One region of the Methyloversatilis sp. RAC08 genome, then DNA from elsewhere that is predicted to be linked to it. Evidence: predicted binding sites of a transcription regulator. Region 1 holds the regulator's gene; the other holds the start of a gene.

Region 1 (4,056 bases):
CGGTCCGGGCGGTGCGACACCGGGCAAGCCGGTCGGCACGGTGTGCTTCGGCTGGGCCGTGAAGGGTGGCGTCGAGCGCAGCGAAACGCGTCATTTCGATGGCGACCGCGAAACCGTGCGCCGCCTATCCGTACGTCATACACTGACTGTGCTGCTGGCTTTGCTGGCAGCGCAGACCTGAAAGCACGTGGCAAGAACTGTGCCATAATCGACCGAAAGCAAACGAAAGGATTCCGCATGGACGACAGCAAGGCCAAGGCGCTCGCGGCAGCGCTGGCACAGATTGAGAAGCAGTTCGGCAAGGGCTCGATCATGCGCATGAGCGACGGCCAGCTCGAAAACGACATCCAGGCCGTATCGACCGGTTCGCTGGGACTGGACATCGCGCTCGGAATCGGCGGCCTGCCGCGCGGTCGGGTGGTCGAAATCTACGGTCCGGAATCATCCGGCAAGACCACGCTGACGCTGCAGGTCATCGCCGAAATGCAGAAGATCGGCGGCACGGCGGCCTTCATCGACGCCGAACACGCACTCGACGTGCAGTACGCCGGCAAGCTTGGCGTAAATGTCAGCGACCTGCTGATTTCCCAGCCCGACACCGGCGAGCAGGCACTGGAAATCGTCGACATGCTGGTGCGTTCCGGCGGTGTGGACGTGATCGTCATCGACTCGGTCGCCGCGCTGACGCCGAAGGCCGAAATCGAGGGCGAAATGGGCGATTCGTTGCCCGGCCTGCAGGCCCGCCTGATGAGTCAGGCGCTGCGCAAGCTGACGGCGAGCATCAAGCGCACCAACACGATGGTCATCTTCATCAACCAGATCCGCATGAAGATCGGCGTCATGTTCGGCAATCCGGAAACCACCACCGGCGGCAATGCGCTGAAGTTCTATGCCTCGGTCCGCCTCGACATCCGCCGCATCGGCGCGATCAAGAAGGGCGAAGAGGTGATCGGCTCGGAAACCCGCGTCAAGGTGGTGAAGAACAAGGTTGCGCCGCCGTTCAAGCAGACCGAATTCGACATCCTGTACGGCGAGGGCATTTCGCGCGAAGGCGAAATCATCGAGCTGGGCGTGCTGCACAAATTCGTAGAAAAGTCGGGCGCCTGGTATTCCTACGGCACCGAGCGCATCGGCCAGGGCAAGGACAACGTGCGCGAGTTCCTGCGCGCCAATCCGGTCATGGCACGCGAGATCGAGAACAAGGTGCGCGTGGCCTGCGGCATGCCTGAAATGGGCGTCGTTGTGGCAGGACGGGAAGAGGCTGCGTGAGCGCAAGCCTGCGCGAGAAGGCCCTGCGCCTGCTCGCGCGGCGTGATCACAGTCGCGCTGAACTGGTGCGAAAACTGTCGGAGGACGGCAACCATGACGATATCGCAGCGCTGCTGACGCGTTTCGAGGAATGTGGCCTCGTTTCGGATGCACGTTTTGCGGAACAATTCGTGTCGTCACGTGCAACGCGCTTCGGTGCGCGTCGCCTGCAGCACGAACTGAAACTCCGTGGTGTGCCGGAAGATGACGCGGGTGCCGCGCTGGCCGCACTGGAACAGGATGAAACCGTCCGTGCACGTGCCGTATGGGCGCGCCGGTTCGATGCCGCACCGCAGGATGCGAAGGCCTGGGCACGGCAGGCGAGATTTCTTCAATCACGCGGTTTTTCCGCCGATAGCATACGCAAGGTACTGCGCGAACAACCCGACCAAGATGACTGAAAACCGGAGTGCCAGCCGGCTCAAGGTTGAGCGGCTGCGCAAGAAATACAAATCGCGCCCGGTCGTGAAGGATGTGTCCTTCGAGGTTGGCAGCGGCGAAGTGATCGGTCTGCTGGGCCCGAACGGTGCCGGCAAGACGACCTGTTTCTACATGATCGTCGGCCTGGTCACGGCCGACGGCGGCGAGATCCACCTTGATGGCGAGCGGCTGACGCACCTGCCGATACACCGGCGGGCGCACCAGGGCTTGTCCTATCTGCCGCAGGAGAACTCGGTATTCCGCAAGCTGGACGTCGAGGAGAACATCCTCGCCATCCTGGAACTGAACGAGAAGGATGCGCGGGTGCGAGCACAGCGGCTGGAAGAATTGCTGGCCGAACTGGGCATTGCCCACCTGCGCAAGAGTGCGGCCGTGGCGCTGTCGGGCGGCGAGCGGCGGCGTGTCGAGATCGCCCGCGCACTGGCCACGTCGCCGCGCTTCATCCTGCTCGACGAACCGTTCGCCGGTGTGGACCCGATTGCGGTGATCGACATCCAGAAAACCATCCGCTTCCTGAAGGAACGCGGCATCGGCGTTCTGATCACCGACCACAATGTGCGGGAAACGCTGGGCATCTGTGACCGGGCTTACATCATCAACGAAGGCGAGGTGCTGGCGAGCGGCCGGCCGGACGAAATCGTGTATAACGAAAGTGTCAGGAAGGTCTATCTGGGCGAGCATTTCCGCCTGTAGCCCGCCGAAATTTGCACACCATGAAGCAGTCGCTGCAACTCAAACTTTCCCAGCATCTTGCGCTGACACCGCAGCTGCAACAGTCGATCCGGCTATTGCAGCTGTCGACCATCGAATTCAATCAGGAAATCGAACGTTTCCTCGATGAGAACCCGATGCTCGAGCGTGACGAGCCGGATGCCACCGCCAGCTTCCAGCCGCCGCCCGAAAGCGTTGCCGAGGTGCGCGATGCGCCGCAGGAAAGCACCCAGGCCAGCGCCGACGAACGTGCCCCCGAGGGTACGGGCAGCGCCGACATGGACGAGTGGTCGGGCGAAGGCGGCAACTACGGTACGCGCAGCGGCGGCGACGATGACGATGGCGACTACCAGGACGTGCAGGCGGCCGGTACCTCGCTGAGGGACCACCTGTGCGGCCAGCTCGCCCTGTCGCAGATGAGCGAGCGCGACCGCTATCTGATCCGCCTGCTGATCGAAGCGCTTGACGATGACGGCTACCTGAACCAGGGCCTGGACGAACTGGTCGAGCTGCTGCCGGAAGAGGCCGACATCGACCTCGACGACCTGTCGATCGCGCTGCGCCAGTTGCAGAACTTCGACCCGCCCGGCGTGGCGGCGCGCGACCCGCGCGAATGCCTGCTGATGCAGCTCAACTTCCTGGCGACCGACGAAGTATCGACGCTTGCACGCGTCATCATCGATCAGCACATCGATCTGCTGGCTGCGCGTGATTTCGCCAAGATCCGGCGTGCGGTCGGCTGCGATGAAGAACTGCTGCGCGCCGCACAGAACCTGATCCGTTCGCTCAACCCCCGTCCGGGTGCCCAGTTCGCGCCGATCGATGCGCGCTACATCGTGCCCGACGTCGTGGTGCGCAAGGTGCGCGGCCAATGGACGGCGCTGCTCAATCCGGATGCCATGCCGCGTCTGCGGATCAACCGGCTGTATGCGGAAATCCTGCAGGGCCAGCGCGGCAGCGGTCTGTCCGGCCAGCTGCAGGAGGCCAAGTGGCTGATCAAGAATGTCCAGCAGCGCTTCGACACCATCCTGCGTGTCTCTCAGGCCATCGTCGAGCGCCAGCGCCAGTTCTTCGAATTCGGTGAGGTTGCGATGCGGCCGCTGACGCTGCGCGAGATCGCGGAGACGCTGGAACTGCATGAATCCACCATTTCTCGGGTGACGTCGCAGAAGTACATGGCGACGACACGCGGCCTGTTCGAACTGAAATATTTTTTCGGCAGCCATGTGGCAACCGAAAGCGGCGGGGCCTGCTCAGCCACCGCAATCCGCGCACTCATCCGCCAGTTGGTGGGTGCCGAGGATGCCAAGCGTCCGTTGTCGGACTCGCGCATCGCGGAAATACTGGGTCAGCAGGGCATCGTGGTTGCGCGGCGCACCATCGCCAAATACCGTGAATCGCTCAACATCCCGCCGGTCAGCGTGCGCAAGGCGATCTAGCGCGTTCAATGACGAACGCCCGGACCGTCCCGCATATTCCGTCCCGCAACGACAGGAGGCAGCATGAACCTCACCATCACCGGCCATCATCTTGAAGTGACGCAGCCGATCCGCGACTACATCGAGTCCAAGCTCGAACGCGTGATCCGCCATTTCG
Region 2 (4,056 bases), 410 kb from region 1:
GGTGAGCGCAGCGATGCCCAACAAGCCACGAGCACACGGCCAAACCGCCCACCACACCGTACGTTGCGGTGCGCGCAGCGACACCCGACAAGCGCGGCGAAACGCACGCACCGCGCCTCACCCCTCGTAGGTTGGGGTGAGCGCAGCGATGCCCAACAAGTGCAGCGTCAGAAATGCATCCACTGCGGCTCGTCGTCGCCGATGGTGATGCAGGCACTCACCAGCCGGCCGGCGTCGTCATAGGTATACAGATGGCTCATTTCGACTTCGCCGTACACGCGCTTCTCGCAACGCAGCATGCGCCCGGCGTCATCGTAGGAGGCGACGAAATAGGTGTTGCGGTTGCTCAGCGCGTCGGCTGCCAGTTCTTCGGCGAACTGCAGCGGCAGCTTCACGCCGCGATAGGTCAGGAAGTAGCGTTGCAGCGTGGTCGTGGCATTCATGTCACGTCGTCGCCACTGTCGTCAAGTGAAGGGAGTCGCCCGCGATGAATGTCGGACAACTGATGGAGAAACTGCGCACGCTGCCATCCGAGGCGACCGTGCTGCTCGAGAGCGACGAGGGATACTCGCCGCTGGGCGGCATCGATGTGCAGCACAACGACAATGGTCTGCCGGACGAGGCGGTGCTGCAGCCGGACATGACGCCCGACTGAGCAGTCGGTACGGCTTTTTCGGGGGGATTGTTGGGCATCGCTGCGCTCACCCCAACCTACCGGGGCTGGTGCATATCGTAGGTTGGGGTGAGCGCAGCGATGCCCAACACCCCAAGCTCGAACATGCGGGGACGGACAATTCGAGCGCACGATTGATGCGCCCCCGGTCACGGTGCCGCACACCCGCCTTCGCTCATGCCGGCAGCACAGCCTTCCGACTGCGCGCGAGAGCGCTGCGCCGCTTGACTGTCGAGCCCGACCCACGCGTCCACGACGGCTGGATCGAAGCCCACCCGGCGTTCGTCGCCGACCTGCATCAGCGGCCGCCGGATCAGCAGCGGTTCGGCCAGCAGCAGCGCGAGCGCCGTGTCGCGATCGACCGCTTCCGGCACGACTTCGCCCGACTTCACGCGCGGGGCGGCGCGATTGAACCAGTCGGCAACCGGCAGCGGAGCGAGCCATGCGAGCAGGGCGTCGGCCGTCCACGGCTCGGCGAGCAGGCTGCGCACGTCCAGCGTGTGGCCGGCGTCGAGCAGCCACTGCTTCTGCTTCGCGTTGCCGCCGCAGCCGGGTTTTTCGAAGAAGACGATGTGACTCATGGCAATGCACGCGCCCGGCGCTGCCGCCGGGCGCAGTCGCGTCAGACCGGGCGGTTCTCGTACAGGTTGCGGATCGGACCCATCAGCTTCAGGCCTTCTTCGAACGTGATTTCCGGGAACTTGCCGGTGAACTTGAGTGCGGCGTCGGCCACGGCATCGACCTTGCCGGCAGTGTCGAACTTCTTCAGTTCGGTCTTTTCCAGATAGAGCAGTTCGAGCAGCTCGTTGTACACCGTCGCCTCGTCGATCGGCAGGATGTAGAAGGTCGCGCCGCCGTACTGCACCTGGTACTTCTTCGACAGGTCGATGTTGTCGCAGAACAGGAAGTACTTGCCGGTCGGCGACAGCGCCTCGCCGAGCACGTCGGCCAGCAACTTCAGGTATTCGAACGACAGCAGGAAGCCGGTCAGGAAGGGGATCTGCTGCTCGCCCTCGTGCGCGGCGGCGATGACCTGGTCCATGCTGATTTCCGGCGGACGCGCCTCGTCGGCGAACTGCTGCGCGAACTTCAGCGCGATGTCGCCGCGGAAGCCGACCCGATCGGCCTTGTGGGTCGGTCCCTTGAAGACGGCATTGAGCATCCGCTTCTCGTTTTCCAGCGTGGCAAATGCGGAGCTAGCTATGGTGATGCTCATGGTGGTTCCCCTGATCATTGCGGATGAAATCCGCGGTCTTGAAAAAAGCCTGCTCGAGCTGCTGCCGCAACGCGGCATCGTTCACGACTTCCTGCAGCGCCTGTCGCATGCAGTCCATCCAGGCATCCCGTTCGGCAGAGCCGATCGGAAATGCCAGGTGTTTGCGGCGCAGCCGCGGATGACCGCGTTCGGTCGAATAGCGCTGCGGACCGCCGGTCCACTCGACCAGGTAGTTCACCAGTATCTGGCGCACCGATCGAAGGTCGTCCGGATGCATTGCACGGATGCCGGCGGCCGCCGGCTGCGTGCTCATGTGGTGATAGAAGCGCTCCACCAGACGTTCGATGGCGGCTTCGCCACCGATGCGGTCGAAGTGGGGATTGCCGCCGGCAGCGGTTGAGCTGACCGAGGGGGCGACAGGCTTGGCTGCAGGCGGGCGGGTGTTCATGGCATCGGCTACGCAGGTGGGTGCAGGCATACAGCAAGCCCCGTACCCGCTCGCTGCCTGAAGCGCCGAATGCCCGCCTGCATGCCGTTTGCAGCATTCACGACAGACCTTGCACCGACCCGGCCATTCCACACAGCCCTGCGCCGAATGTCGTGTTTGTCACATCCGTCCGTCCACCGTACAGACCACGGCACGACGCCACGAAACGGCGTGTGGGAAGGCTTTGGGGGATGTTGAACGCGAGTGGCACGGCAGTTGCTGAAGTGACCTCGCACCGACCATGACTCGCCGCAGTGGCAACCACGAAGACCAATAAAGGCACGAGGGGCTGCATCCGGTGGCACGGTAAGCGCCAAAGACCACACGGTCGGCGGCATCCAACTGTTCATCGACTCAGGAGTGACATCGAAATGGCAAAACTTCGGCAAATCGCCTTCTATGGCAAGGGTGGCATCGGCAAATCGACCACTTCGCAAAACACACTGGCCGCGCTGTCGGATCTGGGCCAGAAGATCCTCATCGTCGGCTGCGACCCCAAGGCCGACTCGACCCGCCTGATCCTGCACGCCAAGGCACAGGACACCATCCTGTCGCTGGCCGCTGAAGCCGGTTCGGTGGAAGACCTCGAGCTCGAGGACGTCATGAAGATCGGCTACAAGGACATCCGCTGCGTCGAGTCCGGCGGCCCGGAACCCGGCGTCGGCTGCGCCGGCCGCGGTGTCATCACCTCGATCAACTTCCTCGAGGAAAACGGTGCCTATGACGGCGTCGACTACGTCAGCTACGACGTGCTGGGCGACGTGGTGTGCGGCGGCTTCGCGATGCCCATCCGCGAAAACAAGGCGCAGGAAATCTACATCGTGATGTCGGGCGAAATGATGGCCATGTACGCGGCCAACAACATTTCGAAGGGCATTCTGAAGTACGCCAATTCGGGCGGCGTACGCCTGGGTGGCCTGGTGTGCAACGAGCGCCAGACCGACAAGGAGCTGGAGCTTGCCGAGTCGCTGGCCAAGATGCTCGGGTCGCGTCTGATCCACTTCGTGCCGCGCGACAACATCGTGCAGCACGCCGAACTGCGTCGCATGACGGTGCTCGAGTACGCACCGGATTCGAAGCAGGCGGGCGAGTACCGCACACTGGCCGAGAAGATCCACGCCAACGCCGGCAACGGCACGATCCCGACGCCGATCACGATGGACCAGCTCGAAGACCTGCTGATGGAGCACGGCATCATGAAGCAGATCGACGAGTCGCAGGTCGGCAAGAAGGCAACCGAAGTCGCCTGAGAAACCGAGAGTCGAGGGTCGGGAGCCGCGGGTCGAAAGGGCCGCAGGCTCCCGGCCTCCGCCGGCGACCCACGGTTCTCCTCCCTCCGCTCTCGATACGTACAGGAGTACTCAAATGAGCATGACGATTGACGAAAAGAAGGCCCAGAACGCAGCTCTCATCGAAGAGGTGCTGAAGGCCTACCCGGAAAAGACCGCCAAGAAGCGGGCCAAGCACCTCAATGTGCACGAGGAAGGCAAGCCTGACTGTGGCGTCAAGTCGAACATCAAGTCGCTGCCCGGCGTGATGACCATCCGCGGCTGTGCCTATGCCGGTTCCAAGGGCGTGGTGTGGGGTCCGATCAAGGACATGATCCACATTTCGCACGGCCCGGTCGGTTGCGGCCAGTATTCGTGGGCTGCGCGACGCAACTACTACATCGGTGTGACC

Evidence for each region. Region 1 encodes sigma-54, which starts transcription at its own class of promoters, with help from an activator protein. Its sites were predicted from a motif close to TGGCACNNTTCCTGCT; they were not measured.
Region 2: nifH (nitrogenase iron protein) is a predicted target of sigma-54. The motif match lies at 2,582-2,597, and genes of this name have one in related genera.

What each region holds. Positions count from the first base shown of each region.
Region 1 is NZ_CP016448.1:1,723,366-1,727,421, reverse strand. Features, by position in the region: gene BSY238_RS08005 (CinA family protein) at 1-181, shown strand, start outside; gene recA (recombinase RecA) at 238-1,269, shown strand; gene recX (recombination regulator RecX) at 1,266-1,709, shown strand; gene lptB (LPS export ABC transporter ATP-binding protein) at 1,702-2,442, shown strand; gene BSY238_RS07985 (RNA polymerase factor sigma-54) at 2,463-3,899, shown strand; gene hpf (ribosome hibernation-promoting factor, HPF/YfiA family) at 3,963-4,056, shown strand, end outside.
Region 2 is NZ_CP016448.1:1,314,694-1,318,749, forward strand. Features, by position in the region: gene BSY238_RS06000 (DUF6156 family protein) at 168-443, opposite strand; gene BSY238_RS18510 (hypothetical protein) at 488-655, shown strand; gene BSY238_RS06005 (ArsC/Spx/MgsR family protein) at 823-1,254, opposite strand; gene BSY238_RS06010 (hypothetical protein) at 1,296-1,889, opposite strand; gene BSY238_RS06015 (group II truncated hemoglobin) at 1,870-2,337, opposite strand; gene nifH (nitrogenase iron protein) at 2,748-3,626, shown strand; gene nifD (nitrogenase molybdenum-iron protein alpha chain) at 3,742-4,056, shown strand, end outside.